Regions from separate parts of the Pseudomonas sp. NPDC089422 genome, predicted to be linked through region 3. Evidence: predicted binding sites of a transcription regulator. Region 3 holds the regulator's gene; each other region holds the start of a gene.
The links. Region 3 encodes sigma-54, which starts transcription at its own class of promoters, with help from an activator protein. Its sites were predicted from a motif close to ANTGGCATNNANNTTGCTNT; they were not measured.
Positions count from the first base shown of each region.

Region 1: a site for sigma-54 is predicted at 2,189-2,208, ahead of flgB (flagellar basal body rod protein FlgB). Genes of this name have one in related genera too.
Region 2: a site for sigma-54 is predicted at 4,503-4,522, ahead of nirB (nitrite reductase large subunit NirB). Genes of this name have one in related genera too.

Region 1 covers NZ_JBIVHW010000005.1:308,957-318,402, reverse strand. The annotation lists gene flgA (flagellar basal body P-ring formation chaperone FlgA) at 1-85, opposite strand, end outside; gene ACIPZ8_RS12130 (chemotaxis protein CheV) at 164-1,093, shown strand; gene cheR (protein-glutamate O-methyltransferase CheR) at 1,145-1,972, shown strand; gene flgB (flagellar basal body rod protein FlgB) at 2,255-2,662, shown strand; gene flgC (flagellar basal body rod protein FlgC) at 2,666-3,109, shown strand; gene flgD (flagellar hook assembly protein FlgD) at 3,125-3,832, shown strand; gene flgE (flagellar hook protein FlgE) at 3,860-5,212, shown strand; gene ACIPZ8_RS12100 (hypothetical protein) at 5,348-5,533, shown strand; gene flgF (flagellar basal-body rod protein FlgF) at 5,714-6,454, shown strand; gene flgG (flagellar basal-body rod protein FlgG) at 6,502-7,287, shown strand; gene flgH (flagellar basal body L-ring protein FlgH) at 7,334-8,029, shown strand; gene ACIPZ8_RS12080 (flagellar basal body P-ring protein FlgI) at 8,042-9,151, shown strand; gene flgJ (flagellar assembly peptidoglycan hydrolase FlgJ) at 9,163-9,446, shown strand, end outside.
Region 2 covers NZ_JBIVHW010000008.1:237,626-247,071, forward strand. The annotation lists gene ACIPZ8_RS17305 (T6SS effector BTH_I2691 family protein) at 1-234, shown strand, start outside; gene ACIPZ8_RS17310 (DUF6708 domain-containing protein) at 231-1,058, shown strand; gene ACIPZ8_RS17315 (PAAR domain-containing protein) at 1,055-1,312, shown strand; gene nirD (nitrite reductase small subunit NirD) at 1,466-1,828, opposite strand; gene nirB (nitrite reductase large subunit NirB) at 1,828-4,377, opposite strand; gene ACIPZ8_RS17330 (molybdopterin-dependent oxidoreductase) at 4,683-8,693, opposite strand; gene map (type I methionyl aminopeptidase) at 9,032-9,446, shown strand, end outside.
Region 3 covers NZ_JBIVHW010000003.1:328,866-338,311, reverse strand. The annotation lists gene mlaE (lipid asymmetry maintenance ABC transporter permease subunit MlaE) at 1-355, opposite strand, end outside; gene ACIPZ8_RS07700 (ATP-binding cassette domain-containing protein) at 355-1,164, opposite strand; gene ACIPZ8_RS07695 (KpsF/GutQ family sugar-phosphate isomerase) at 1,412-2,386, shown strand; gene ACIPZ8_RS07690 (KdsC family phosphatase) at 2,401-2,925, shown strand; gene lptC (LPS export ABC transporter periplasmic protein LptC) at 2,934-3,506, shown strand; gene lptA (lipopolysaccharide transport periplasmic protein LptA) at 3,493-4,017, shown strand; gene lptB (LPS export ABC transporter ATP-binding protein) at 4,018-4,743, shown strand; gene ACIPZ8_RS07670 (RNA polymerase factor sigma-54) at 4,920-6,413, shown strand; gene hpf (ribosome hibernation-promoting factor, HPF/YfiA family) at 6,492-6,800, shown strand; gene ptsN (PTS IIA-like nitrogen regulatory protein PtsN) at 6,813-7,277, shown strand; gene rapZ (RNase adapter RapZ) at 7,280-8,134, shown strand; gene ACIPZ8_RS07650 (HPr family phosphocarrier protein) at 8,155-8,427, shown strand; gene ACIPZ8_RS07645 (ZIP family metal transporter) at 8,480-9,373, opposite strand; gene ACIPZ8_RS07640 (superoxide dismutase) at 9,385-9,446, opposite strand, start outside.

The sequences.
Region 1 (9,446 bases), on a different contig from region 3:
CGCCGGGTGCCAGCAGGCACAGCACGGCGAGCGTGCTGCTCAGCAGGTGTGTCAGTCGTCGGAAATTTGTCGTTTTCGTGTACATGGCGCTCAAAAAAGCAAAGCCCGTGCCGACTTGGTGACCACGTAGCACCAAAAAGGCAGAACGCATAAGGAGTCAGGCATGGCGGGGGTAATGGATTCAGTCAACCAGCGCACGCAGCTGGTCGGGCAGAATCGCCTGGAGTTGCTGCTGTTCCGTCTCAACGGGGCGCAGCTATACGGCATCAACGTGTTCAAGGTTCGCGAAGTGCTGCAGTGTCCGGAACTGACCGTGCTGCCCAAGTCGCACCCGGTGGTGCGGGGCGTTGCCAACATTCGCGGGGCAACCATCCCGATCCTCGACCTGTCGATGGCGACCGGCCTGCCGGGGTTGCAGGAAGACACGCGCAACAGCTTCGTGATCATCACCGAGTACAACACCAAGACCCAGGGCTTCCTGGTGCACTCGGTCGAGCGCATCGTCAACATGAACTGGGAAGAGATTCATCCGCCACCCAAGGGCACGGGGCGCGACCACTACCTGACCGCCGTCACCCGGGTCGACAACCGCATGGTCGAGATCATCGACGTGGAGAAGGTACTGGCCGAAGTGGCACCGTCGTCCGAGTCGGTGTCTGCCGGGGTGGTCGATGCCGAGGTGCAGGACAAGGCCACGCTGCTGCGGGTGCTGACCGTCGACGATTCGTCGGTGGCGCGCAAGCAGGTCAGCCGCTGCCTGCAGACGGTGGGTGTGGAGGTGGTGGCGCTCAACGATGGCCGACAGGCCCTGGACTACCTGCGCAAGCTGGTCGACGAGGGCAAGAAGCCGGAAGAAGAGTTCCTGATGATGATCTCCGACATTGAAATGCCGGAAATGGACGGCTATACGCTTACCGCAGAGATCCGCAGCGACCCGCGTATGCAAAAATTGCACATCTGCCTGCATACTTCGTTGTCCGGGGTGTTCAACCAGGCGATGGTCAAGAAGGTCGGGGCTGATGATTTCCTGGCCAAGTTCAAGCCGGACGACCTGGCCCAGCGCGTGGTCGACCGGATCAAGGCAGCGCATTGAAGCAGCCGGGGGCATGCTCCCGGCACCAGTGATTGAAAAGAGGCGGCAGTAGTGTCTACGGGTAATTTGGAGTTCGAACAGTTCAGGGTCTTCCTGGAAAAAGCCTGTGGCATCCTGCTGGGCGAGAATAAGCAGTATCTGGTTTCCAGCCGTCTCAACAAGCTCATGGAGCAGCAGGGCATCAAGAGCCTGGGCGAGCTGGTGCAGCGCATCCAGGCCCAGCCGCGGGGCGGCCTGCGCGAACAGGTGGTGGATGCGATGACCACCAACGAGACCCTGTGGTTTCGCGATACCTACCCGTTCGAAGTGCTGAAGAACAAGGTCATTCCCGAGTTCATCAGGAACAACCCGGGGCAGCGCCTGCGCATGTGGTCGGCGGCCTGCTCGTCGGGTCAGGAGCCGTACTCGATCTCGATGGCCATCGACGAATTCGAGCGCAGCAACCTGGGCCAGCTGAAGATGGGGGCGCAGATCGTTGCCACCGACCTGTCCGGGTCGATGCTGACCAACTGCAAGACCGGTGAGTACGACAGCCTGGCGATTGCCCGCGGCCTGTCCCAGGAGCGCCTGCAGCGTTACTTCGACACCAAGGCACCTGGGCGCTGGGCGGTCAAGCCGGCAATCCGCAGCCGTGTCGAGTTCCGTTCGTTCAACCTGCTCGACAGCTATGCGAGCCTGGGCAAGTTCGACATCGTGTTCTGCCGCAATGTGCTGATCTACTTCTCGGCGCAGGTGAAGAAGGACATCCTGTTGCGTATCCACAGCACCCTGAAGCCTGGGGGCTACCTGTTCCTCGGTGCCTCGGAGGCGCTGAACGGGTTGCCGGACCACTACCAGATGGTTCAGTGCAGCCCGGGGATCATCTACCAGGCCAAGTAAAGCGAGAAGGCCGGCACTCAAGTTGCCGGCCTTTTTGTTTGCCTGTGCCGGCCCTTTCGCGGGCAAAAGATAAATGACGTCAATTTTTTGTTTTGCCGCTTTTGCCACCCGGCAATTGCCGCTTTCGCTTCGCCAGGCGGAAGCACTTTGCCGCTTTTCTGGCATCGCGCCATCAGCCGTCAGTGCTACACCCCAGCATTTCCGGGCTTTCGCAAATGTGGCACAGCCCTTGCTACACCTTGCTCAACGAAATTCCGGCCAACCTTCGAAGGTTTCCCCGACATGAGCATCAGTTTCGACAAGGCGCTTGGCATTCACGAAAAGGCACTGGGCTTCCGCGCCCAGCGCGCCGAGGTGCTGGCCAACAACATCGCCAACGCCGACACGCCCAACTACAAGGCCCGTGACATGGACTTCTCTTCGGTGCTCGCCGCCGAGAGCCAGAAGCAGCAAAGCGGCCGCTTCGCCATGGACCGCACCAACAGCCGCCACATCGAGGCCGAAGGCCTGGCGATGGCTGACGACACGATGCAATACCGCGTGCCGACCCAGCCGTCGATCGACCAGAACACCGTGGACGCCCAGATCGAGCAATCGAACTACACGGAAAACGCCATCGGCTTCCAGGCCAGCTTCACCTTGCTCAACAGTAAATTCAAAGGGCTGGTTTCGGCCCTGCGCGGAGAGTAATTCATGTCCCTTTCCAGTGTTTTCAACATTGCCGGCAGTGGCATGAGCGCGCAGAACACCCGCCTCAACACCGTTGCCTCGAACATCGCCAACGCCGAGACCGTGTCGTCGAGCATCGACCAGACCTACCGTGCACGCCACCCGGTGTTCGCCACCACTTTCCAGAACGCGCAAAGCGGCGTCAGCCAGTCGCTGTTCGAGGACCAGGGCGAGGCAGGGCAGGGTGTGCAGGTCAAGGGCATCGTCGAAGACCAGAGCAATCTGGAGGCTCGCTACGAGCCGAATCATCCGGCGGCAAACAAGGACGGCTACGTCTATTACCCGAACGTCAACGTGGTCGAGGAGATGGCTGACATGATCTCCGCCAGCCGTGCGTTCCAGACCAACGCCGAGCTGATGAACACCGCCAAGAACATGATGCAGAAAGTACTGACCCTGGGTCAGTGATAAGGAATCCAGACCATGGCAGTCGATAGCACCAGCGGTGTGAACCTCAACGACGTGATCGCGGCGTCCGGTGTCACCAGCAGCGATAAGAAAACTTCCACGACCAGTTCTGCGACTGGCGGCCAGACCTTGGGCAAGGATGCGTTCCTCCAGTTGCTGGTCACCCAGATGCAGCACCAGAACCCGCTCGACCCGCAGGACAACAGCGAGTTCGTGGCCCAGTTGGCCCAGTTCAGCAGCCTCGAAGGCATCACCTCGCTGAACGAATCGGTTACCAACATTACCAGTGCCATGGCCTCGTCCCAGGCGCTGCAGGCCTCGTCGCTGGTCGGCCGCTCGGTGATCGTGCAGAACGACAAGGCCGTGGTCGACACCGCCGACAGCTTCAATGGCCAGTTCGTCGTGCCGCAGGCCATCGACGGGGCGAAGATCACCGTCAAGGACAAGGACGGCAACACCGTCAAGACCATTGAGGTGGGCGAACAGAAAGCCGGCTATGCCGACTTCATCTGGGATGGCACCAACTCGAGCGGCGAGAAGGTCGACCCAGGCACCTACACCTTCACTGCCAGCACCACCGTGGACGGCAAGTCGGTGCAGATGAACACCCTGCTGCCGGCCAAGGTCACCAGCGTCAGCTTCAACACCACGGGCGAGATGGTGCTCAACCTCGCCGGGGTCGGCAAGGTTTCCCTCTCCGACGTACAAACCATCGGTATCTAAGGCCAGAACGGCACAAGGAGCAACAGCATGTCTTTCAATATCGGCCTTAGCGGTCTGTACGCAGCCAACAAGCAGCTGGACGTTACCGGCAACAACATTGCCAACGTCAACACCACCGGCTTCAAGTCGTCGCGTGCCGAGTTCGCCGACGTCTACGCCGGTGCCAACCGCCTGGGCGTGGGCAAGAACCAGGTCGGCAACGGTGTGCGCCTGGCGGCGATCTCCCAGCAGTTCAGCCAGGGTGACGTCAACAACACCGGCAACGTGCTGGACATGGGTATCCAGGGCCAGGGCTTCTTCGTGCTGTCGGACAACGGCGCGCGCGTGTACACCCGTGCCGGCGCCTTCCAGAACAGCAAGGACAACTACGTGGTCACCTCGGACGGCCTGCGCCTGCAGGGCTATGCCGCCGACGAGAACGGCAACATCAAGCGCGGCGTGCTGACCGACCTGAAGATCGACACCTCGTCGCTTGCGCCGAAGGCCACCACCCTGATCGACCAGGGCATCAACCTCAACTCCGAAGCGACCATCATCCCGCTGCCGAGCGCAACGCCTGCCGGCCCGACCTTCGACCCGGCGGATGACACCACCTACACCAAGTCCTTCCCGACCAAGGTGTACGACAGCCAGGGCAACGAGCACACCATGGAGCAGTTCTACCGCAAGACCGGTACGAACCAGTGGACCATGTACACCCTGGTAGATGGTCGCAACCCGATGGACCCGACTTCCACTGCGCCGCTGGAAGCGACCATGACCTTCAACTCCGACGGCAGCGTGGCGTCCATGGCCACCAACCCGGCCAGCATTCCGCCGGGTGCTCCGGCCAACGCCGAATGGGCGGTGACCAACAATACCTTCACCCTCAAGGGCTGGGTCCCGGCGGCCAAGGACGCTGCGGGCAACTGGGCCTCCAACGGCTCGGCGGAGAGCGCCGACGGCATGAAGCTGTCGATGAACAGCACCACCTCGTACAACACCGAGACCGCGCGCATGTCGCAGTCCCAGGACGGCTACGCCACCGGTATCCTGTCGAGCCTGTCGATCGATTCCACCGGCGTGATGTTCGCCAGCTTCAGCAACCAGCAGTCGCGCGCCATCGGTCAGGTGGCCCTGGCCAGCTTTGCCAACGAGCAAGGGTTGCAGCAGATTGGTGGCACGCGCTGGACCGAGACCTACTCGTCGGGTATTCCGGGCATCGACTCGCCGAAAACCGGCACCCTGGGCAGCGTCGAGTCCAACGCGCTGGAAGCCTCCAACGTCAACCTGACCCAGGAGCTGGTCGAGCTGATCAAGGCGCAGAGCAACTACCAGGCGAACGCCAAGACCATCTCCACCGAAAGCACCATCATGCAGACCATCATCCAGATGACCTGATGGTTGTCGGACAGGGGGCTGCTGCGCAGCCCTTTCGCGACACAAGGCCGCTCCCACAGGATTTCGCATTTCCCTGTAGGAGCGGCCTTGTGTCGCGAAAGGGTCGCGAAGCGGCCCCGGCGATCTGGAGGGTTCATGAAAAGGCTGGTCGTCACATTGATTGCCGCATTTTGTCTGTACCAGGCCAACGCTGGCACCGCGCCCTGGTGGCGCTGGGAAAGCCAGGTGGATGGCCGGCTGGTGTGCTCGCAATGGCCGCCAGGGGAAGGCTGGAAGAAATTCGCCGGCCCCTTCAGCAATGGCGGTTGCCGCGAGCCATGATGATTTGCCGCCAGCGGCAATCCGGCGCCGGATAACCGGCGTTCGCCCTTCGGCAGAACCCCGAAAAAGCCCGTATTTACGGGCTTTTTCATGAATTCGAAAAGTTGGTTCGGAACTTGCTTTAGAGCCTGCACAGCAACGGCGAGCGGCAAACGATCGTCAGTGCAGCGGAGGATGACTGTGGACAAGATGCTTTACGTGGCCATGACCGGCGCCAGCCAGAACGCGCTGGCGCAGAAGGCCCACGCCAACAACCTGGCGAACGTTTCCACCAATGGCTTCCAGCGCGACCTGGAGCAGGCGCGCTCGATGCCGGTGTTCGGTGACAGCTTTCCGTCGCGGGCGTTTGCCATGACCGAACGCCCGGCCACCGACTTCAGCGAAGGGCCGATGGTCGAGACCGGGCGCGAGCTGGACGTGGCCGTGAGCGGTCAGGGCTTCATCGCCGTGCAGGCGCCGGATGGCAGCGAAGCCTACGTGCGCACCGGCAGCCTGAACATCGACGCCCTCGGCGTGCTGCGTGCCGGCAACGGCATGCCGGTGATCGGCAACGGTGGCCCGATTGCCATTCCGCCAGAGCAGAAAGTCGAAGTCGGTGCCGACGGCACCATCAGCATTCGCTCGATGGGTGAAGACCCGCGGGTGATGGCCGAGGTCGATCGCATCAAGCTGGTCAACCCGGACATCAAGAGCATGACCAAGGGCCTGGACGGGCTGATCCACACCCAGAATGGCCAACCGGCTGCCGCCGACGTCAATGTGCGGGTGGTGTCGGGCTTCCTCGAAGGCAGCAACGTCAATGCAGTGGAAGAGATGACTTCGGTGCTGGCGCTGTCCCGCCAGTTCGAGCTGCACGTGAAAATGATGAACGCGGCCAAGGAAGGCGATGAAGCCATGGCGCGTGTTTTGCAAATCGGCTAACCAACTTTGAACGGGTGCCGTAAAACAGGCGCACGAGGAGAAAACTGATGCTTCCGGCTCTTTGGGTCGCTAAAACCGGCCTGTCCGCCCAGGACACCAACCTGACCGTCATTTCCAACAACCTGGCCAACGTCTCGACCACCGGCTTCAAGCGGGATCGTGCCGAGTTCGCCGACCTGCTGTACCAGATCAAGCGTCAGCCAGGCGCGCAGTCGACCCAGGACAGCGAACTGCCATCGGGCCTGCAGGTCGGTACCGGTGTGCGCATCGTCGGCACCCAGAAGAACTTCCAGACCGGCAGCCTGCAGACCACCGAGAACCCGCTGGACATGGCTGTCAACGGTCGTGGCTTCTTCCAGGTGCTGCAGCCGGACGGCACGGTCTCGTACACCCGTGACGGTACCTTCCACCTGAACTCCGATGGCCAGATCGTCACCGCCCAAGGCTTTGCCCTGGAGCCGGCGATCGTGGTGCCGAACGACGCCCAGACCTTCACCGTCGGCCAGGACGGCACCGTGTCGATCACCACCGCCGGCAACCCGGCTGCACAGGTCATCGGCAACCTGCAGACCGCCGACTTCATCAACCCGGCCGGCCTGCAGGCAATCGGTGACAACCTGTTCCTGGAAACCGCTGCCAGTGGCGCGCCACAGGTCGGTACCCCAGGCCTGAACGGCTTCGGCACCACCCTGCAGCAGACCTTGGAAAACTCCAACGTCAGCACCGTGGAAGAACTGGTGAACATGATCACCACCCAGCGTGCCTACGAGATGAACTCCAAGGTCATTTCCACCGCCGACCAGATGCTGTCGTTCGTGACTCAACAGCTCTAAAGCCCTGGTACAGGTTCTACTCCCGTTACACCGTGAGGTAAGTTTCATGAAACGTCTGTTGTCTGTGTTCGCCCTGGGGGGGGCGGTTGTGTTGGCAGGTTGCGTCGCGCCGACGCCGAAGCCGAACGACCCGTATTACGCGCCGGTTCTGCCGCGCACCCCGCTGCCGGCGGCAGCCAACAACGGTTCGATCTACCAGGCCGGTTTCGAGCAGGGCCTGTACACCGACCGCAAAGCGTTCCGCGTGGGTGACATCATCACCATCACCCTCAACGAACGCACGTCGGCGAGCAAGAACGCAGGTTCCCAGATCCAGAAGAACAGCAAGGCCGACATTGGCCTGACCTCGCTGTTCGGTTCCAACCCCAACACCAACAACCCGTTCGGCAGCGGTGACCTTTCGCTCGAGGCCGGCTACAGCGGTGATCGCACCACCAAGGGCGACAGCAAGGCCACCCAGGGCAACACCCTGACCGGCTCGATCACTGTCACCGTGGCCGAGGTGCTGCCCAACGGCATCATCGCCGTGCGCGGCGAGAAGTGGATGACCCTGAACACCGGTGAAGAGCTGGTGCGTATCGCCGGCTTGATCCGCGCCGACGACATCGCCACCGACAACACCGTACCGTCCACCCGTGTTGCCGATGCGCGCATCACCTATTCGGGCACAGGTTCCTTCGCCGATGCCAGCCAGCCCGGGTGGCTGGACCGCTTCTTCATGAGCCCGCTTTGGCCCTTCTGAGTACGGATGAACATGTTCAACGTTAGGCAGCTGATAGCCACGACCCTGCTCCTGTCCTGCGCGTTCGGTGCCCACGCCGAGCGCCTCAAGGACATTGCCAGCATCTCCGGCGTGCGTTCCAACCAGTTGATCGGTTATGGCCTGGTGGTGGGTCTGAACGGCACGGGTGACCAGACCACCCAGACCCCGTTCACCCTGCAGACCTTCAACAACATGCTGTCGCAGTTCGGCATCAAGGTGCCGGCCGGCTCCGGCAACGTGCAGCTGAAGAACGTCGCTGCCGTGTCGGTGCATGCCGACCTGCCGGCGTTTGCCAAGCCGGGCCAGGTGGTGGACATCACCGTATCGTCGATCGGCAACTCCAAGAGCCTGCGCGGTGGCAGCTTGCTGATGACCCCGCTCAAGGGGATCGACGGCAACGTCTACGCCATCGCCCAGGGCAACCTGGTGGTCGGCGGCTTCGATGCCGAAGGCCGTGACGGCTCGAAGATCACCGTCAACGTTCCGTCGGCCGGCCGTATTCCTGGCGGCGCCTCGGTCGAGCGCGCCGTGCCGAGCGGTTTCAACCAGGGCAACAGCCTGACCCTGAACCTCAATCGCCCGGACTTCACCACCGCCAAGCGCATCGTCGACAAGGTCAACGACCTGCTCGGCCCAGGTGTGGCCCAGGCCGTGGACGGCGGCTCGGTGCGGGTCACCGCACCGATGGACCCGAGCCAGCGGGTCGACTACCTGTCGATCCTCGAGAACCTCGAGATCGACCCGGGCCAGGCCGTGGCCAAGGTCATCATCAACTCGCGTACCGGGACCATCGTCATCGGTCAGAACGTCAAGGTCTCGCCAGCGGCGGTGACCCACGGCAGCCTGACCGTGACCATTACCGAAGACCCGATCGTCAGCCAGCCGGGGCCGTTCTCCAATGGCCAGACGGCGGTGGTTCCGCGTTCGCGCGTCAACGCCGAGCAGGAAGCCAAGCCGATGTTCAAGTTCGGCCCGGGCACCACGCTGGATGAGATCGTTCGCGCGGTGAACCAGGTTGGCGCGGCCCCCGGCGACCTGATGGCCATCCTCGAAGCACTGAAACAGGCCGGCGCCCTGCAAGCCGACCTGATCGTGATCTGAGGACGCCACGGATGAATTCGAAGAGCCTGGTCTCCAGTCACGCCGACAGCGGTGCCTACACCGACCTCAATCGCCTGAGCTCGCTCAAGCACGGTGACCGCGACAGCGACGCCAACGTGCGCAAGGTGGCCCAGGAGTTCGAGTCGCTGTTCATCAGCGAGATGCTCAAGGCCTCGCGCAAGGCCAGCGATGTGCTGGCCGACGACAACCCGATGAACAGCGAAACGGTCAAGCAGTACCGCGACATGTACGACCAGCAGCTGGCCGTGAGCATGTCCCGCGAGGGTGGCGGTAT
Region 2 (9,446 bases), on a different contig from region 3:
AATCCAGGCAAAATCGACTACTTGATTGACTCATTAGTGGTTAATGAAGATCGCCAAGAATCAAACCAAAAAAATGAAAACCATTCAATAAAAATATTCACCGGCCAATTAAAGTTAGCCCCTGACACTGCACAGCACAACATCACGTCGGCCTCTTTAACCCTTAGCTATTGGCCGGACCGCAACATACCAGAGGCTTACGCAGAGTTTGAAGTCAAGGAGAGCAACTTGTGAATATCACAGATCGAGAATTCGGCTGGCAATATGACTTACCAGCACCCAATACAAACTGCAACCTTGCTCAAACCAGAACAGGTCTCTACCCACCACCCAATCACGCGGATAACATTTACCTAGAAATACCCCGAGCCCCCCTGAAACCCCGAGGACTCTCTTTAATTCTAGGGTCAGCGGCAGTTATCACCATGCTTACTACAATTCTACTTATAGTATATGACGACCCAACATGGTTCTTCGCACTTGACCTCAGAATAGTCGCATTTCTTACTTTAATCCTTGGCACCATATACGTTGGCATACCGATAATTCGTCTAGACCTTGAAAGGCCGCGCCACGAACCTATTCGTTTCAACAGACTTCGTCGAAAAATTTACCTCTATCAGTATAGATTCGAGCAAACCTATCCTTTCGGCCGAAAAAACTGGGGAGTCAGACCCATCAGCTACAACTGGGAGGACCTCACAGCAGAAACTTACCGCACCTATGTACCCTTGGGCTACGGCGGACTAAAAGAGAGAGTAATGATATCAATCAAAAACTCCGAGACCAACGAAATCATAGATCGCGTTTTTCTTTGTGATGACATACATCAAGGTACACTTTACTGGTCAATAGCCAGAGCTTTTATGGAAAATGGCCCTGAAGCACTACCTGACTTCGTTCATCCCCCCAGAGACTGGGATGAATTCCCAAATCCCGGTCCTTGGGAAGATGCATTTCATCGCAACCCGTTTGACCGCCTCGCCCCCAAGGTCCAGTGGCCCGCTGAAATGGACCTGGAATCCCGCACCGCCCCCGCCCCAGGAGAACAACCATGAAACCTGTGGTAGTCGTTGGCCACTCCCATACCTGCCCGATCCACGGCAAAAGCGTCGTGGAATCCGGCAGCCCCCACTACACCTTCAACGGCAAGGCCGTGGCCAGGGTCGGTGACCGGACAAGTTGCGGGGCAGTGATCGTCAGCGGCTCGGCAGCCTACCAGATAGAAGGCAAGGCTGTGGCGCGCCAGGGGGATCGAACTGACCATGGTGGGTATCTGGAGGAAAGCGATGCTGGCTGGCAAGTTGAATGATCTGGCTAGCCATACATAAAGGGGGCCGCTTTGCGGCCCATCGCCGGCAAGCGCGGCTCCCACAGGGATCGCGCCTGCTTTGAGATCGAGCAAGAAAGTTCTCCCACAGGTCCTCCACCGTTCTCAAAAAACGGTGGAGGACCTTGCGATGCATCATGCCACCGCCAGTTCCACCGAGCCGCCATTCAACCGCACCGGCCACACCCGCAGCCGCTGCCCGGCATCTTCCAGGCATGCCCCGCTCTGCAAGCTGAAGTGCTGCTTGTACAACGGCGCCGCCACCACCAGTTCCCCCTGCAGACTACCCACCAGCCCGCGGCCGATGATATTGGCCCCCGACCGCGGATCACGGTTATCCACCGCGTAAAGGCTCTGCTCCAGCTCGGGCAGGTAGAACACCGCCACCTGCGCCCCCTCAAGCCACACCACCACGCCAGAGTCGGCCACCAGGTCATCAGCCTGGCACACCGCCTGCCAGTTCTCTTGGGTCTTCACAGCAGCATTGGACAAGTTCATCAGACAGCCTCCTCGACAGTTGGGATCAGGTGCAGCGGTGCAGCGGGCCGGCGTTGTTCGCGTTCGCGCACGAAGTGCACGTCCGGGTCGGCGCGCCGGTCGTTGACGAAGGTGCGGAAGCGCTTGAGCTTTTCAGGGTCGTTGAGGGCGTTGGCCCATTCGCACTCATACTGGTCGACCACATGCTGCATCTGCGCCTCCAGCTCGGCCGCCAGGCCCAGGCTGTCGTCGAGGATCACCTGCTTGAGGTAGTCCAGGCCGCCTTCCAGGCTTTCGCGCCAGACCGAAGTGCGCTGCAACTTGTCGGCCGTGCGGATGTAGAACATCAGCACGCGGTCGATCAGGCGCACCAGGGTTTCGTCGTCGAGGTCGGTGGCGAACAGCTCGGCGTGGCGCGGGCGCATGCCGCCGTTGCCGCAGATGTAAAGGTTCCAGCCCTTGTCGGTCGCGATCACGCCGATGTCCTTGCTCTGCGCCTCGGCGCATTCGCGGGTGCAGCCGGAGACGGCAAACTTGAGCTTGTGTGGGCTGCGCAGGCCCTTGTAGCGGTCTTCCAGGCGCAGGGCCATGGCGACGCTGTCCTGCACACCGTAGCGGCACCAGGTGCTGCCCACGCACGACTTCACCGTACGCGTCGACTTGCCGTAGGCGTGGCCGGTCTCGAAGCCGGCTGCGATCAGCTCGCCCCAGATCAGCGGCAGCTCGTGCAGCTGGGCGCCGAACAGGTCGATGCGCTGGCCACCGGTGATCTTGGTGTAGAGGTCGTACTTTTTCGCCACCTGGCCGATCACGATCAGCTTGTCAGGGGTGATCTCGCCACCCGGGATGCGCGGCACCACCGAGTAGGTGCCGTTCTTCTGCATGTTGGCCATGAAGGTGTCGTTGGTGTCCTGCAGCGGCACCAGCGCCGGGTCCATGATCGGCTGGTTCCAGCACGAGGCGAGAATCGAGCCCACTGCGGGCTTGCAGATGTCGCAGCCGACAGGGCCCTTGCCGTGGCGTTCGAGCAGTTCGTTGAAGGTGCGGATGCCCTCGACCCGCACCAGCCCATAGAGCTCCTGACGGGTGTAGGCGAAGTGTTCGCACAGGCTCTTGTCGACGGTCACGCCACGGGCGGTGAGCTCGTGCTCGAACACCTGCTTGAGCAACGCTGCACAACCGCCGCAGCCGGTGGCCGCCTTGGTGCAGCTCTTGACCGCAGCCAGGTCGCCGCAGCCGCTGTCGATGGCTGCACACACCGCGCCCTTGCTGACGTTGTGGCACGAGCAGATGGTCGCGCTATCGGGTAGCGCGTCGGCACCGAGAGCCGGTACGCCACCGCCCAGCGGCAGGATCAACGCTGCCGGGTCGGCCGGCAAGGCGATGCCGTTCTGGGCGTACTGCAGCAGGGTGTCGTAGTAGCTGTTGTCGCCCACCAGCACGGCGCCGAGCACGTGCTTGCCACTGGCATCCACCACCAGCCGGCGGTAGGCACTGTTGGCCTCGTCGATGAAGCGGTAGCTGCGCGAGCCTGGCGTGGCACCGTGGGCATCGCCGATGGAGCCGACATCCACGCCCAGCAGCTTGAGCTTGGTCGACATGTCGGCACCGGTAAATGCGTTGGCGGCTTCGCCCATCAGCAACGCTGCCAGGTTGCGCGCCATGCTGTAGCCCGGGGCGACCAGGCCGAACACGCTGCCGTTCCACGAGGCGCATTCGCCGATGGCGAAAATGCGCGGGTCGCTGCTGCGGCAGTGGTTGTCGATCACCACGCCACCCCGCGCAGCGATCTCCAGGCCGCAGGCGCGGCCAAGGGCATCCTGTGGGCGGATACCGGCCGAGAACACGATCAGGTCGGTTTCCAGGTGTTCACCGCCGTCGAAATTCATGCGGTAGCGGTAGGCTTCACCCGCGCAGATCGACTGGGTGGCGCGCGACAAGTGCACGCCCACCCCCAACGCTTCGATCTGCGCCTTGAGCGCGGCGCCGCCCTCGCCGTCCAGCTGCACCGGCATCAGCCGCGGGGCGAACTCCACCACGTGTGCCTCCAGGCCGAGGGACTTCAGCGCGTTGGCGGCTTCCAGGCCGAGCAGGCCGCCACCGACCACCACGCCACGGCGCGCTTGCCCGGCAGCGGCGCGAATGGCATCGAGGTCGTCGAGGGTGCGGTAGACCAGGCGGGCGTTGCCGCTGGAGCCCTCGATCGGAGGCACGAACGGGTAGGAACCCGTGGCCAGGACCAAATGGTCATAGCCGTAGCGGCCTTCGGCAGTCACCACCTCGCAGCGTTCGCGGTCGATTTCCAGCACCGCTTCGCCCAAGTGCAGGTGCACGCCGCTGTCGCCGTAGTAGTCCTGCCCGCAGAGGGCCAAGGTCTCGGCACAGCTGCCGGCAAAATACTCCGACAGGTGTACGCGGTCGTAGGCACGCAGGCGTTCTTCACCGAACACGTGCAGCTCGAAGCGCGCGAGGGCGCCGCGTTCGACCAGTTGCTCCACGCAATGGTGGCCGACCATGCCGTTGCCGACGATGACCAGTCGCTCTCGTTGCCCGCTCGCTGTTGCCTTCATAAGCCGATCCTCGATCAAAAAAAAAAGCGCCTGGAGCCGAAGCTCCAGGCGCCTTTGCCTGTATTCATCACGGTGGGTGGCCCGGGTTGATCGCCGTTGATCAGTGGGCTTTTTGTAACGGGGATAAAGCAGGGACTGTGCCAATCCTGTTGGCAGTGCTGGCCCTTTCGCGGGACAAGCCCGCACATACAGGGACTCCATTGGCTTTGAGTACTGCACCGTACCGTAGGAGCGGGCTTGTCCCGCGAAAGGGCCGGCACTGCCGACGCACATTTAAAGTGCAGCACTCCCCATCCTGGAGCACATCAATACACATCGCGCCGATACCGCTTGGCCTTGCTCAACGCTTCGACATAGGCATCGGCATCCACGCCTCCGTGCACGGCGATGACCTCACGCAACGCGGCATCCACATCCTTGGCCATGCGCTGGGCGTCACCACAGACATAGAAGTACGCCCCCGCCTCCAGCCACTGCCACAGCTGCGCGCCTTGCTCGAGCATGCGCTGCTGCACATAGACCTTCTCGGCCTGGTCCCGCGAGAACGCCGTATCCAGGCGCAGGTGACCACTCGCCTGCCAGGCCTGCAGCTGTGCCTGATAGTAGAAATCCGTGGCCGCATGCTGCTCGCCGAAGAACAGCCAGTTACCGCCTCTGGCGCCGCGCGCCTCGCGCTCTTCGAGGAAGGCGCGGAACGGCGCGATGCCGGTGCCGGGGCCGACCATGATCACCGGTACCGTGTCGTCCTCGGGCAAGCGGAAGTGCTTCGAGACCTGCGGATAGATCGCCACCTTCAGTGCCTGCGCCCGATCGGCGAGGAAGGTGGAGCACACGCCCTTGCGCTCGCCGTAGCGCACGGTGGAAACGGTCAGGTGCACCTGCTCCAGATGCGCCAGCGGGCTGGAACTGATCGAATACAGGCGCGGCTGCAGCGGCTTGAGCAGGTCGAGCCAGGTAGCCAGCGGCAACTGCTGAGGGAACGCCCGCAGCACATCGGCCAACTGCCGCCCCCACAGCCAGTCCTGCAGTTCGGCCTTGCACTCGGGTTGCAGCAGGCGTTGCAGGTCGGCGGCCTGCGCGCTGAACGCCTGCAGTTGCTGCGGGGTGACCTTGGCGATTTCCAGATGGCTTTCCAGGGCTTCGGCCAATGGCATCGCCGGCTGCCCCTTCAACGCCACCAGCACCTGGCCATCGAGGCGCATCAGCGCCAGCAGCTCCTCGACCAGTGCAGGGCAGTTGCGCGGCCAGACGCCCAAGGCATCGCCAGCGGCATAGGTGAGACCGCTGCCGGACAGGTCGAACACCAGCTGGCGGGTTTCCTTGCTGGCACCCGGGCCGTTGAGAAGGTGATTCTCCAGCAGCGGGGCCGACCACGGTTGCTGCTTGCTGTAGCTCGCGACTGGCGCCGGTTCACTGACCGGTGCTGGCGAGCCCGCGCTGCCGAGCTCCGGTAGCAGGGCTTCGAGCCAACCGGCGAAGGCCTCATCGAAGTCCGGTTCGCAATCGACCCGCTGCAGCAAGCGGCGCCCGCCCAGTTCGGCCAGGCGCTGGTCGAGCTTGCGGCCAAAGCCACAGAATTGGTCGTAGCTGGAGTCCCCCAGGGCCAGCACGGCATATGGCAACTCCGTGCAGCAGGCGCCCTGCTCGCCTTGCAGCGCCTGCCAGAACGCCGTGGCGCTGTCGGGCGCGTCCCCGTCGCCGAAGGTACTGGTGATCAGCACGACACTCGCGGCGCCTTGCAGCTGGCTGGGGCTGACCGTCTCCATGCAGCTGAGCTGTACCTCCAGGCCAGCGCCGCGCAGGCGCTCGGCACAACGCTCGGCAAGCGCCTCGCCATTGCCCGTCTGCGAAGCCCACAACACCTGGTGGCGCGGTGCGGCAATGGCCGGGGCGGCGCCTGGCTGCGCAAACAACCCTGCCAGCAAACCATCGACGAACAGCCGCCGTGAAGCAGCCAGCGGTGCGCTGGCCGGCAGGCTGGGCACGCCCTCGGCACGTGACTGGTCGAGGCCGAGCAGGAAGCCCTGCAGGTAATGACGCTCGTCATCGGCCAGCACCGGGGCTGGCAGGGTGTCCAGGCCAAGCAGGCGGGACAGGGTCGCGGTCGGCATGCGGGCAGGCTCCGGGATGGCAGTGTTCAGTTCAAGGGCATCGATGCGTTCGCCAGCGACCCGCTCCAGCGCCACGGCGCAATGCTTGAACGCCGGCTGCAGCGACAGCGGGTCGACTGCATCGCAGGTGACGGCATTGATCGCCAGCTGCTCGCCGATCAGGTCATTCCAGTGGAACGGCGCAAAGCAGTTGCCGGGCATGACCCGGTCGCTGAGGCGCGCCGGCAGCACGGCCCGGCCGCGACGTGAGCGAATGGCAACCTGGTCCTTGTCGGCGATGCCCAGGCGGGCAGCATCTTCGGGGTGGATTTCAACAAAGGGCCCGGGCTCCAGCTTGTTCAGCGCTGGAACCTTGCCGGTCTTGGTCAGGGTGTGCCACTGGTGCTGCACGCGGCCGGTGTTGAGCACCAGCGGGTAGTCGGCGTCTGGCAGCTCGGGCGCCGGCAGCCAGGGCCGGGCAAAGAAGCGTGCCTTGCCGCTGGCGGTGGGGAACGCCAGGGCCGGCGCATTGCCCTCGGCATCGCGCAACAGGTGCTGGCTGCTACCGTCGTTCAGGTAACGCAGCGGGCTGCGGTCATCTGCGCGGCCCGGCGCGCAGGGCCATTGCCGTGGGCTGTGGCGCAACTGCTCGTAGCCGATGCCGCGCAGGTCGTAACCGCTGGCGGGGTTCCAGAAGCGTCGGATCTCGTCGTACACCGCCTCGGCGTCAGGGTAATCGAAGGCCTCGGCGTAGCCCATGGCACAGGCGACCCGGGCGATGATCTGCCAATCCGCCAGGCTCTGGCCCGGGGCCTGGACCGCTTGTGCCATCAGCGTCAGGTTGCGCTCGCTGTTGATCATCACGCCCTCGCCTTCGGCCCACAGCGCGGCGGGCAGGAGGATGTCGGCGTAGCGGTTGGTCTCGGTGTCGAGAAAGGCGTCCTGGGTAATCACCAGCTCGGCCTGGCGCAGACCGTCAATCACTTGCTGGCGGTTGGCGACGCTGGCCACCGGGTTGCTGCAGATCACCCAGCAGGCTTTCACCTCGCCGGCTTTCATCTGCTCGAACAGCGCGATCGTGCCCTCACCACCTTCGCTACGCAGGCTGCCCGGTTGCAGGCGCCATTGCTCCTCGACGAAGGCGCGGTCCGCCGCCACCAGCGCCGAACGCTGGCCCGGCAGGCCCGGGCCCATGTAGCCCATCTCGCGGCCGCCCATGGCATTGGGCTGACCGGTCAGGGAAAACGGCCCGCTGCCGGGGCGGCAGATGGCGCCGGTGGCCAGGTGCAGGTTGCACAGGGCGTTGCTGTGCCAGGTGCCGTGGATGCTCTGATTGAGGCCCATGGTCCAGCAGCTCATCCACTCCTCGGCGGTGCCGATCCATTCTGCTGCCTGGCGGATGTCGGCCTCACGCAGACCGGTGATGGCAGCCACGCGCTCCGGGGTGTAATCGTCGAGAAAGGCCGGCAGCTCGCCCCAGCCTTCGGTGTGACGGGCAATGAACGTGGGGTCGGTGTGGCCGTTGTGGTGCAGCAGGTGCAGCAGGCCGTTGAGCAGGGCCATGTCAGTGCCGGGGCGCACCTGCAGGAACAGGTCGGCCTTGTCGGCGGTGGCGGTGCGCCGCGGGTCGACGACGATCAGTCTGGCGCCAGCCTTGACCCGGTCGAGCAGGCGCAGGAACAGGATCGGGTGGCAGTCGGCCATGTTCGCGCCGATCACCAGGAACACTTCGGCGTGGTCGAAATCCTGGTAGCTGCCGGGCGGGCCGTCGGCGCCGAGCGACAGTTTGTAGCCACTGCCGGCACTGGCCATGCACAGCCGCGAGTTGGACTCGATATGCCGGGTGCGGATGAACCCCTTGGCCAGCTTGTTGGCCAGGTACTGGGCTTCCAGCGACATCTGCCCGGACACATACAGCGCCACGGCGTCCGCGCCGTGCTGGTCGATGATGCCGCGCAGGCGCTCGCCGGCCTGGGCAATGGCCTGATCCAGGCTGCTGCGCGCCGGCTGCTGGCTGCGTTGCTGGCGCAGGTAAGCGTCTTCCATGCGCCCGGCGGCGGTCAGGGGCAGGTGCGCGGTGAGGCCCTTGGTGCACAGGCGGCCGAAGTTGCTCGGGTGTTGCTTGTCGCCGCTGATCTTGCTGACCTTGCCGTCCTTGATGCTCATGACGATGCCGCAACCGACGCCACAGTAGGGGCATACGCTGCGTACTTCGCTTGTGGCCATGGGCGGTCTCCCCTTTCAGGAACGCAAAAAGGCGCCGGCTGCCCAGGCTTGCAAAGCAAGCGGGGCAACACGGCGCCTTTGTCGTGAGGTTTCTGGGCTGTCGACGTTGATAGCCCTGGATGGCGGTCATTCAGCAATTAGTGGGCCAGCTGTGCCGGCCCTTTCGCGGGCAAGCCCGCTCCTACAGGAATCGAGAGGCTCCGAGCGCACGGATATCCTGTAGGAGCGGGCTTGCCCCGCGAAGAGGCCGGTACAGGCAGCGCACCACGCGGTGGCAAGCGAGTGACCCATGGCGCTATGCTGGGGCAATTTTCAGCAAGAGCTACAGCCCGCATTCCATGTCCAAGGTGATCCTCAAGACCCCCGCCCAACTCGAACTGATGCGCAACGCCGGCCGTCTGTTGGCCCAGGTGTTCGCCGAACTCGACAGTTTCATCCGCCCCGGCGTGACCACGATGCAGATCAACGACCGCGCCGAGGCATTCATCGTCGATACCCTCAAGGCCCGCCCGGCCAGCAAAGGCCAGTACGGCTTCCCCTACTCGCTCAATACCTCGGTGGACCATGTGGTCTGCCACGGCATCCCCAAGGTCGATGAAGTGCTGAAGGAAGGCTCGATCATCAACGTCGACATCACCCTCGAACAGGGCGGTTACATTGCCGACTCGTCGAAGATGTACAGCATCGGGGCGATCAGCGAAGACGCGCAGCGGTTGGTCGACACCACTTACGATGCGCTATGGAAAGGCATCG
Region 3 (9,446 bases):
CAGAACCTGCGCGGCCAGCGAACAGCAGCGCGGTGACCACCGGGCCAAGCTCACGCAGCAGGGTCAGGGCGACCATCTGCCCGACCGCCTGTTCGGAACCGTACTTGGTCAGGATGCTGTAACCCTGCAAGGCCAGCACCATACCGATGAACACGCCGGAAACGACAATGATCGCCAGCGACAGCACGCCCACCGAGTACAGCTGTTTGGTCAGCAGCTGGAAACCACCGCCAATGCCGCCACGGCCGATCAGCGCATGGAACAGGAACAGGCACGAGCGCCCGAGCACGGCCAGCACGTCGATCGCCGAGCGCCCGAGCAGGCGGATACGTTCGAGTAAGGATTTTCTGCGCATTACCGCGCCCCCAGCAGATCGGCGCGGTAGTCAGGCGCGGGAAAGTGGAATGGCACCGGGCCGTCCGGGTCGCCTTTCATGAACTGGCGAATGCGCGGATTGTCCGAGCCCATCAGCTCGTCCGGCGTACCCTGGCCCAGCACCTGGCCATCGCCGACCACATAGATGTAATCGGCGATACTGGCGGTTTCGGCCAGGTCGTGAGAGACCACGATGCTGGTGATGCCCAGGGCATCGTTGAGCAGACGGATCAAGCGCACGAGCACACCCATGGCAATCGGGTCCTGGCCGACGAACGGTTCGTCGTACATCAGGATCTGCGGGTCCAGGGCAATCGCCCGGGCCAGCGCCACCCGGCGCTTCATGCCGCCGGACAGCTCGTCCGGCATCAGGTCGATGGCACCGCGCAGGCCGACCGCCTGCAGTTTCATCAACACGATGTCACGGATCATTTCGTCCGAAAGCTGGGTATGCACGCGCAAAGGAAAAGCGACGTTCTCGAACACATCGAGATCGGTGAACAGCGCACCGCTCTGGAACAGTACGCCCATCTGCTTGCGTGCGTCGAACAGGTCGCTGCGCGAAAGGCTCGGCAGGTTCTGCCCCGCCACCCACACTTCACCGCTCGACGGCCTTAGCTGCGCGCCCATCAGGCGCAGCAGCGTGGTCTTGCCGCAACCCGACGGCCCCATGATCCCGGTGACCTTGCCACGCGGGATACGGATGTCGACATTGCTGAAAATGCTGCGCGAACCGCGCTTGAAGGTGACTCCCTTCAACTCGACCGCGTAGGCGCTATCCACACTCATCTAGACTCCTTGCTAGTGCAGCCTCGCACTAATGGACGCCGGCCCTCATCGTGAAGGCACACACACCCCTGGCAGGCCGAATAGCGGCGAACTATAGCACCGCTGACCGCGCGTCCCCAAGGGTATGGAAACAGGTCGTTCAGGCCATCGACAGGCTTTGATGACATTCGAGAGGGAATCGAAAGGATGAGGCTTTCTTGTATTGCGGCTATAATCGCCGCCTTTTAATCAGGCATTGCTTTTCGACATGAGCCAATCCAGCGAGCTGATCCACTCCGCCCAGCGCACCCTGCGCCTGGAACTCGAGGCCGTAGAAGGCCTGGTGGCCCGCATCGACGCCAATTTCGTCAAGGCCTGCGAGCTGATCCTGGCGAGCAAGGGTCGGGTCGTGGTGGTCGGCATGGGCAAATCGGGGCATATCGGCAACAAGATCGCCGCCACCCTGGCCAGCACCGGCACGCCGGCATTTTTCGTGCATCCGGCTGAAGCCAGCCATGGCGACATGGGCATGATCACCCGCGATGACGTCATTCTGGCCCTGTCCAACTCCGGCAGCACCGCCGAGATCGTGACCCTGCTGCCGCTGATCAAGCGCCTGGGGATCCAGATGATCAGCCTGACCGGCAATCCGGACTCGCCCCTGGCGCAGGCCGCCGAGGTCAATCTCGACGCCAGCGTCACCCAGGAAGCCTGCCCGCTGAACCTCGCCCCGACCTCCTCCACCACTGCCGCATTGGTGCTGGGTGACGCGCTGGCCATCGCCCTGCTCGAAGCCCGCGGTTTCACCGCCGAGGACTTCGCCTTCTCGCACCCTGGCGGCGCCCTGGGCCGCCGCTTGCTGCTCAAGGTCGAGAACGTCATGCACGCCGGTGACGAGCTGCCTCAGGTGCAGCGCGGCACACTGCTCAAGGACGCACTCCTTGAAATGTCCCGCAAAGGCTTGGGCATGACCGTGATCGTGGACGCCGATGGCAAGCTGGCCGGGATCTTCACCGACGGCGACCTGCGCCGCAGCCTGGACCGCAATATCGACGTGCACACCACGCTGATTGATCAGGTAATGACCGTGCATGGCAAGACTGCTCGCGCCGAGATGCTTGCCGCCGAGGCCCTGAAGATCATGGAAGACCACAAGATCAGCGCCCTGGTGGTCGTGGACAAGGACGACCGCCCGACCGGCGCCCTGAACATGCACGACCTGCTGCGCGCCGGCGTGATGTAAAGGAGAACGAACCGATGACCCAAGATCTCATGCAACGCGGCAAGGCGATCAAGCTCGCCGTTTTCGATGTCGACGGCGTACTGACCGATGGCCGCCTCTACTTTCTCGAAGATGGCAGCGAATTCAAGACCTTCAACACCCTTGATGGCCAAGGCATCAAAATGCTCATGGCCTCGGGCGTCACCACGGCGATCATCAGCGGACGCAAGACCCCAGTGGTAGAGCGCCGGGCAAAGAACCTCGGCATCCCTCACCTTTACCAGGGTCGCGAAGACAAATTGGTCGTGCTCGACGGCCTGCTCGCCGAACTGGGCCTAAGCTATGAACAGGTCGCCTATCTGGGCGACGACCTGCCCGACCTGCCGGTGATCCGCCGTGTAGGCCTGGGTATTGCCGTGGCCAATGCCGCGCCGTTTGTTCGCCAGCATGCCCACGGCGTAACCCAGGCCCGCGGCGGCGAGGGTGCTGCACGCGAGTTCTGCGAACTGATCATGCAGGCCCAGGACACCCTGGACGCTGCCAACGCCAACTACCTTTAAGGCTGCCCATGTTCAGCAAGAAAGCCCGCAATATTGCGCTGCTCGCGGTGATTGCCGCCCTGCTGGCGGCAATCGGCTACTGGAATGTCAGCCCCGAGAGCTTCCTCGAAAAGCCGGTGGCCCAGGTTGACGAAAGTGCCATCGACTATTACGCGATCAACGCGCACAGTGTGCAGTTCATGCCCGACGGCAAGCTGCAATACGAAATGACCGCCGACAAGGTCGAGCACCTCAGGGCCAGCGATGTCACCCTGCTGACCACGCCCGACCTGCACTTGTACCGGGGCACCGAGTACCCTTGGCACGTGCAGAGCGAACGTGCCGAGGTGAACCCGGATGGCACCGAAGTCGAGCTGATCGACAACGTCCGCGTGCAGCGCATCGACGAAAAGCAGCGTGAACTCGTCGTTACCAGCTCCCGCATGACCGTATTCCCGCAGAAGCAATATGCGCAGACCGAGCAAGCCGTTAGAATCGACGGTGCCGGTGGCACAACTACGGGTAAAGGAATGAAAGCGTATTTGAAAGAAGGCAAGATGGACTTGCTCTCTAACGTAAGAGGACAGTATGAGGCTCGTTAAAACCCTCCCCCTTTTGCTCAGCCTGAGCGCAGCACTGGGAAGCGCGAGCGCCTTCGCCCTGCCGACCGACCGTGACCAGCCTATCCGCATCCAGGCCGACAACGCACACCTGGACGACAAGCAGGGCGTGGCCACCTACACCGGCGACGTGATCATCACCCAGGGCTCCATGATGATCAAAGGCAACACCGTGACCATGACACGTGCCGCCAATGGCGACATCGACGTGGTGACCTCGGTGGGCAACCTGGCCTACTTCGAGCAGCAACAGAGCACGGCCAAGCCCGACAAGATGAAAGGCTGGGCGGTGACCATCCAGTACCAGGCGCAGAAAGACACGGTGATCCTCACCGACCGCGCCAAGGTCGAGAATGAAGGCAACACCACCGAAGGCGAGAAGATCATCTACAACACCAAGACCCAGGTTGCGACCGCCGGTCGTGGCGGCAACGTGACTCAACCACGTCAGCGCATCGACATGGTGATCCAGCCGAAGAAGAAGGCCGAGTAAATGGCAACCCTCAAAGCCCAGCACCTGGCCAAGAGCTACAAGGGGCGGCAAGTCGTGCGTGATGTCAGCCTGTCGATCGACAGCGGGCAGATCGTCGGCTTGCTCGGCCCCAACGGCGCCGGCAAGACCACCTGCTTCTACATGATCGTGGGGCTGGTCCAGGCCGACCAGGGGCGCGTACTGATCGACAGCCTCGATGTCAGCCACCAGCCCATGCACGGCCGCGCCCGCGCCGGTATCGGCTACCTGCCGCAGGAAGCCTCGATCTTCCGCAAGCTGTCGGTGGCCGACAACATCATGGCCATTCTCGAGACCCGCAAGGACCTCGACCGCGAAGGCCGGCGCAAGGAACTGGAAAGCCTGCTGCAGGAATTCCACATCAGCCACATCCGCGACAACCTCGGCATGAGCCTTTCCGGTGGCGAGCGCCGCCGCGTCGAAATTGCCCGCGCCCTGGCTACCGCACCGAAGTTCATCCTGCTGGACGAACCGTTTGCCGGTGTCGACCCGATCTCCGTGGGCGACATCAAGCAGATCATCCACCACCTCAAGGCCAAGGGTATCGGTGTACTGATCACCGACCACAACGTCCGTGAAACCCTGGATATCTGCGAGACCGCCTACATCGTCAACGACGGTCGACTGATCGCCGAAGGCGACGCCGAGACCATCCTCGCCAACGACCTGGTCAAGGAGGTCTACCTGGGGCACGAGTTCCGACTCTGACCCCCGGAACCTGCCTGGAGCACTGGCATTAACGCCCGGTCGGGGCTTAAGTTGTTACAGTGCTCTAGGCAAACGCTACAATTTGAGGCATAAAACTTGCTTGAATTTGGCGCTCCGGCGCCCTCGTGTAGTGGATGGCGCATGCGCGCCGGCGAACAAGGTATTAAGCCCCAGCCATGAAACCATCGCTCGTCCTAAAAATGGGCCAGCAACTGACGATGACCCCGCAGTTGCAACAGGCCATCCGCCTACTTCAGCTCTCCACCCTGGACCTCCAGCAGGAAATCCAGGAAGCGCTGGAGTCCAATCCGATGCTCGAACGTCAGGAAGACGGCGACGACTTCGACAACAGCGACCCGATGGCGGACAACGCCGAGAACAAGCCGGCCGCCGAAGTCCAGGACAACAGCTTCCAGGAAAGCACCACCACTGCCGAAACCCTCGAAGACGGTGAGTGGAGCGAGCGAATCCCCAACGAGCTTCCGGTCGACACCGCCTGGGAAGATATCTACCAGACCAGCGCCAGCAGCCTGCCGAGCAACGATGACGACGAGTGGGACTTCACCACTCGCACATCGGCCGGCGAAAGCCTGCAGAGCCACTTGCTGTGGCAGCTGAACCTGGCACCGATGTCCGATACCGACCGCCTGATCGCCATCACCCTGATCGACAGCATCAACGGCCAGGGCTACCTGGAAGATGCCCTCGAAGAAATCTGCGCAGGCTTCGACCCGGAGCTGGACATCGAACTCGACGAGGTAGAAGCGGTACTGCACCGCATCCAGCAGTTCGAGCCAGCCGGTGTCGGCGCCCGCTCCCTGGGCGAGTGCCTGCTGCTGCAATTGCGTCAACTGCCTGCCAGCACGCCCTGGATGAGCGAAGCCAAGCGCCTGGTCACCGACTTCATCGACCTGCTCGGCAGCCGCGACTACAGCCAGCTGATGCGCCGCATGAAGCTCAAGGAAGACGAACTGCGCCAGGTGATCGAGCTGGTGCAAAGCCTCAACCCGCGGCCCGGTTCGCAGATCGAGTCGAGCGAACCGGAATACGTGGTGCCTGACGTGATCGTGCGCAAGGACAGCGACCGCTGGCTGGTCGAGCTGAACCAGGAGGCGATCCCTCGCCTGCGGGTCAACCCGCAGTACGCCGGCTTCGTTCGCCGCGCCGATACCAGCGCCGACAACACCTTCATGCGCAACCAGCTGCAAGAGGCACGTTGGTTCATCAAGAGCCTGCAAAGCCGCAACGAAACGCTGATGAAGGTCGCCACGCAGATCGTCGAACACCAGCGCGGCTTCCTCGACCACGGCGACGAAGCGATGAAGCCGCTGGTCCTGCATGACATCGCCGAAGCGGTGGGCATGCATGAGTCGACCATTTCACGGGTGACCACGCAGAAATACATGCACACCCCGCGTGGTATCTACGAACTGAAATACTTTTTCTCCAGCCACGTCAGCACTGCCGAAGGCGGAGAATGCTCGTCTACGGCGATCCGCGCGATCATCAAGAAACTGGTTGCTGCGGAAAATCAGAAAAAGCCATTGAGTGACAGCAAGATCGCTGGTTTACTGGAGGCACAAGGCATCCAGGTAGCCCGTCGCACCGTCGCCAAGTACCGCGAGTCCCTCGGCATCGCACCGTCGAGCGAGCGCAAGCGACTGATGTAGCCCCCGGATGTGCCACAGCGTTTGTGGGGCAGGTGCAATACCTGCCTCTTTATGCACGGGCAACAAAGGAGAAGCTGTATGCAAGTCAATATCAGTGGACAGCATGTAGAAGTCACCCAGCCACTGCGCGATTATGTGCTTGAAAAGCTCGCTCGCGTGGAAAGTCACTTCGACAAGATCACCAACGTGCAGGTCATCATGAAAGTCGAGAAGCTGCAGCAGAAGGTCGAGGCGACCCTGCAGATTCCTGGCGGTGAAGTGGTTGCCAACGCGGAACACGAAGACATGTATGCAGCGATCGACGCCTTGGCCGACAAGCTCGACCGCCAACTGAAAAAACACAAGGAAAAACAGCAAAGCCTGCTGCAAGGTGCAGCCGCCCGCTGATCCCTCTCATCCATGATCCGACTTGAAACCATCCTGACCCCCGGCCGTTCCCTGGTGAACGTGCCGGGCGGCAGCAAGAAGCGCGCCCTGGAAAAGGTCGCCAACCTGATTGCCGAGCAAGTACCCGAGCTTGCGATGCAAGACGTCTTCGAAAAGCTCATCGCTCGCGAAAAACTGGGCTCGACCGGCTTTGGCAATGGCATTGCCATTCCCCACTGCCGACTTGAAGGCTGCGCTGCCCCGGTAAGTGCACTGCTGCACCTGGATGCGCCGATCGACTATGACGCCATCGATGGCGCCCCGGTGGATCTGCTGTTCGTCCTGCTGGTGCCAGAGGCGGCCACCGATGCCCATCTTGAACTGCTGCGCCAGATCGCCAGCATGCTCGATCGCAAGGAGGTCCGTGATCGCCTGCGTGCCGCCGGTAGCAGCGAGGCCCTGTTCCAGGTTGTCCTGGACGCACAGAACGAGCACTGAACATGCGCCTGATCATCGTCAGCGGCCGCTCCGGCTCCGGCAAGAGCACCGCCCTCGACGTACTGGAAGACAACGGTTTCTACTGCATCGACAACTTGCCCGCCGGGCTGCTGCCGCAGCTGGCGGAAAATGCATTGATCAATACCGAACTGCTGCAACCCAAGGTGGCGGTATCGATCGATGCGCGCAACCTGCCCAGCCACCTTTCGCGCTTCCCCGAACTGCTGGCGGAGGCCCGTGGGCGCCACATCCAGTGTGACGTGCTGTTTCTCGATGCCGACGAAGACACCCTGCTCAAGCGCTTCTCGGAAACCCGTCGACGTCACCCGCTGACCAACGCCGACCGCTCGCTGGCCGAAGCAATCCGCGTCGAAAGCGAACTGCTGGGGCCGATTGCCGACCTTGCCGACCTGAAGATCGACACCACCAGCCTCAACCTCTACCAGCTGCGCGACACGATAAAACTGCGCCTGCTCAACCAGCCCGAGCCCGGTACTGCCTTTCTGGTCGAGTCGTTCGGCTTCAAGCGCGGGATGCCGGTCGATGCCGACCTGGTGTTCGATGTACGCTGCCTGCCCAACCCGTACTGGAAACCGGAGCTGCGCGAACATTCCGGCCTGGAGCAACCGGTCATCGACTACCTGGCCGCACAGCCGGACGTCGAAGAAATGTTCAACGATATTTCCGGCTACCTGCTCAAATGGCTGCCACGCTTTGCTGCCAGCAACCGCGCCTATGTCACCATCGCCATTGGCTGCACAGGGGGCCACCACCGCTCGGTCTACATCACCGAACGCCTCGGCCAGCTGTTGCAGCAATCCCTGAAAAACGTCCAGGTTCGCCACCGCGACCTCTAGCCCACAGGATCCACCGCACGATGCCCGCCCGCGAAATCACCATCATCAACAAGCTGGGGCTGCATGCCCGGGCGGCAGCCAAGTTCGTCGGCGTGGCCGGCAAATACCCGTGCCAGGTCCGCGTCGGCCGCGCTCCCGACAAGATGGTGGACGGCAAGAGCATCATGGCGGTGATGATGCTGGCGGCGGGCAAAGGCACCCAGGTGCACTTGCTGACCGAAGGGGAGCAGGATAGCGATGCGCTGGAAGCGCTGGTGGCATTGATCAACAACTTCTTCGACGAAGGCGAGTAGCCCAAAAGACGGTTGGTCTCTGCAGGAGCGGCCTTGCCAGGCTCACGGCGAATCACGACATTGCCGTATCCATCACCATCATCAGGCAAAAGCCGATGCACAGCCCAAGGCTGGCCAGGCGGTGATTCCCGTTGCTGCGCGACTCGGGAATGATCTCCTGAGTCACCACCAACAGCATCGCCCCAGCTGCACAGGCCAGGCCGACCGGCAACAGCAACTCCGCCATATTCACCAGCCAGGCACAGATCACGGCAGCCAATGGCTCGACCAGGCCAGAGGCGGCACCGATCAGGAACGCCTTGAACCGTGGCATCCCCGCTCCTGCCAGCACCAGGGCTATCACCAGCCCCTCAGGCACATCCTGCAAGGCTATGCCCATGGCCAGGCTGTCGGCGTCGGCCATACCACCGCCGGCAGACACACCGATGGCCATGCCTTCAGGAATGTTGTGGGCGATGATGGCAATCACGAACAACCAGATCCTTGCAGCGATCACCGGCTGGTTCTCGCTGCCAACCAGCGCCTCCGGCGAAGCACCGGAGACCTTGAGATCAACCAGGAACAGGCACAGGGCGCCGAGCATCAGGCCGAAGCTGATCAGGCCACCGGCGCCCCAAGGGCTGAAACCGATGGCCTGGGCGGCATCCAGCCCGGGGATGATCAGTGAGAAGGCCGTGGCCGCCAACATCACCCCCGCCCCGAAGCCCAGCAAGGTATCGGCCAAGGCCACCGGCATATTGCGAATCACCAGCACCGGTACTGCGCCCAGCGCCGTCCCCAATGCGCACAATGCACCGCCCTCCAGGGCACGCAACATGCGCGGCTCCAGGTCCAGCCAGGCAATGCCGCGAGCCAGCAGCAGCGCTGTGCCGGCCAGCAGCAGCAAGGTTCCCAGCGCCAACCGGAACAGGCGCACACTGCTGACAGACATCACCTCAGAGCGCATACCGGGCCGACTCACTTCAGGGCTTCGTGATAGCGGCGATCCACTTCCGCCCAGTCGATCACGTTGTAGAAGG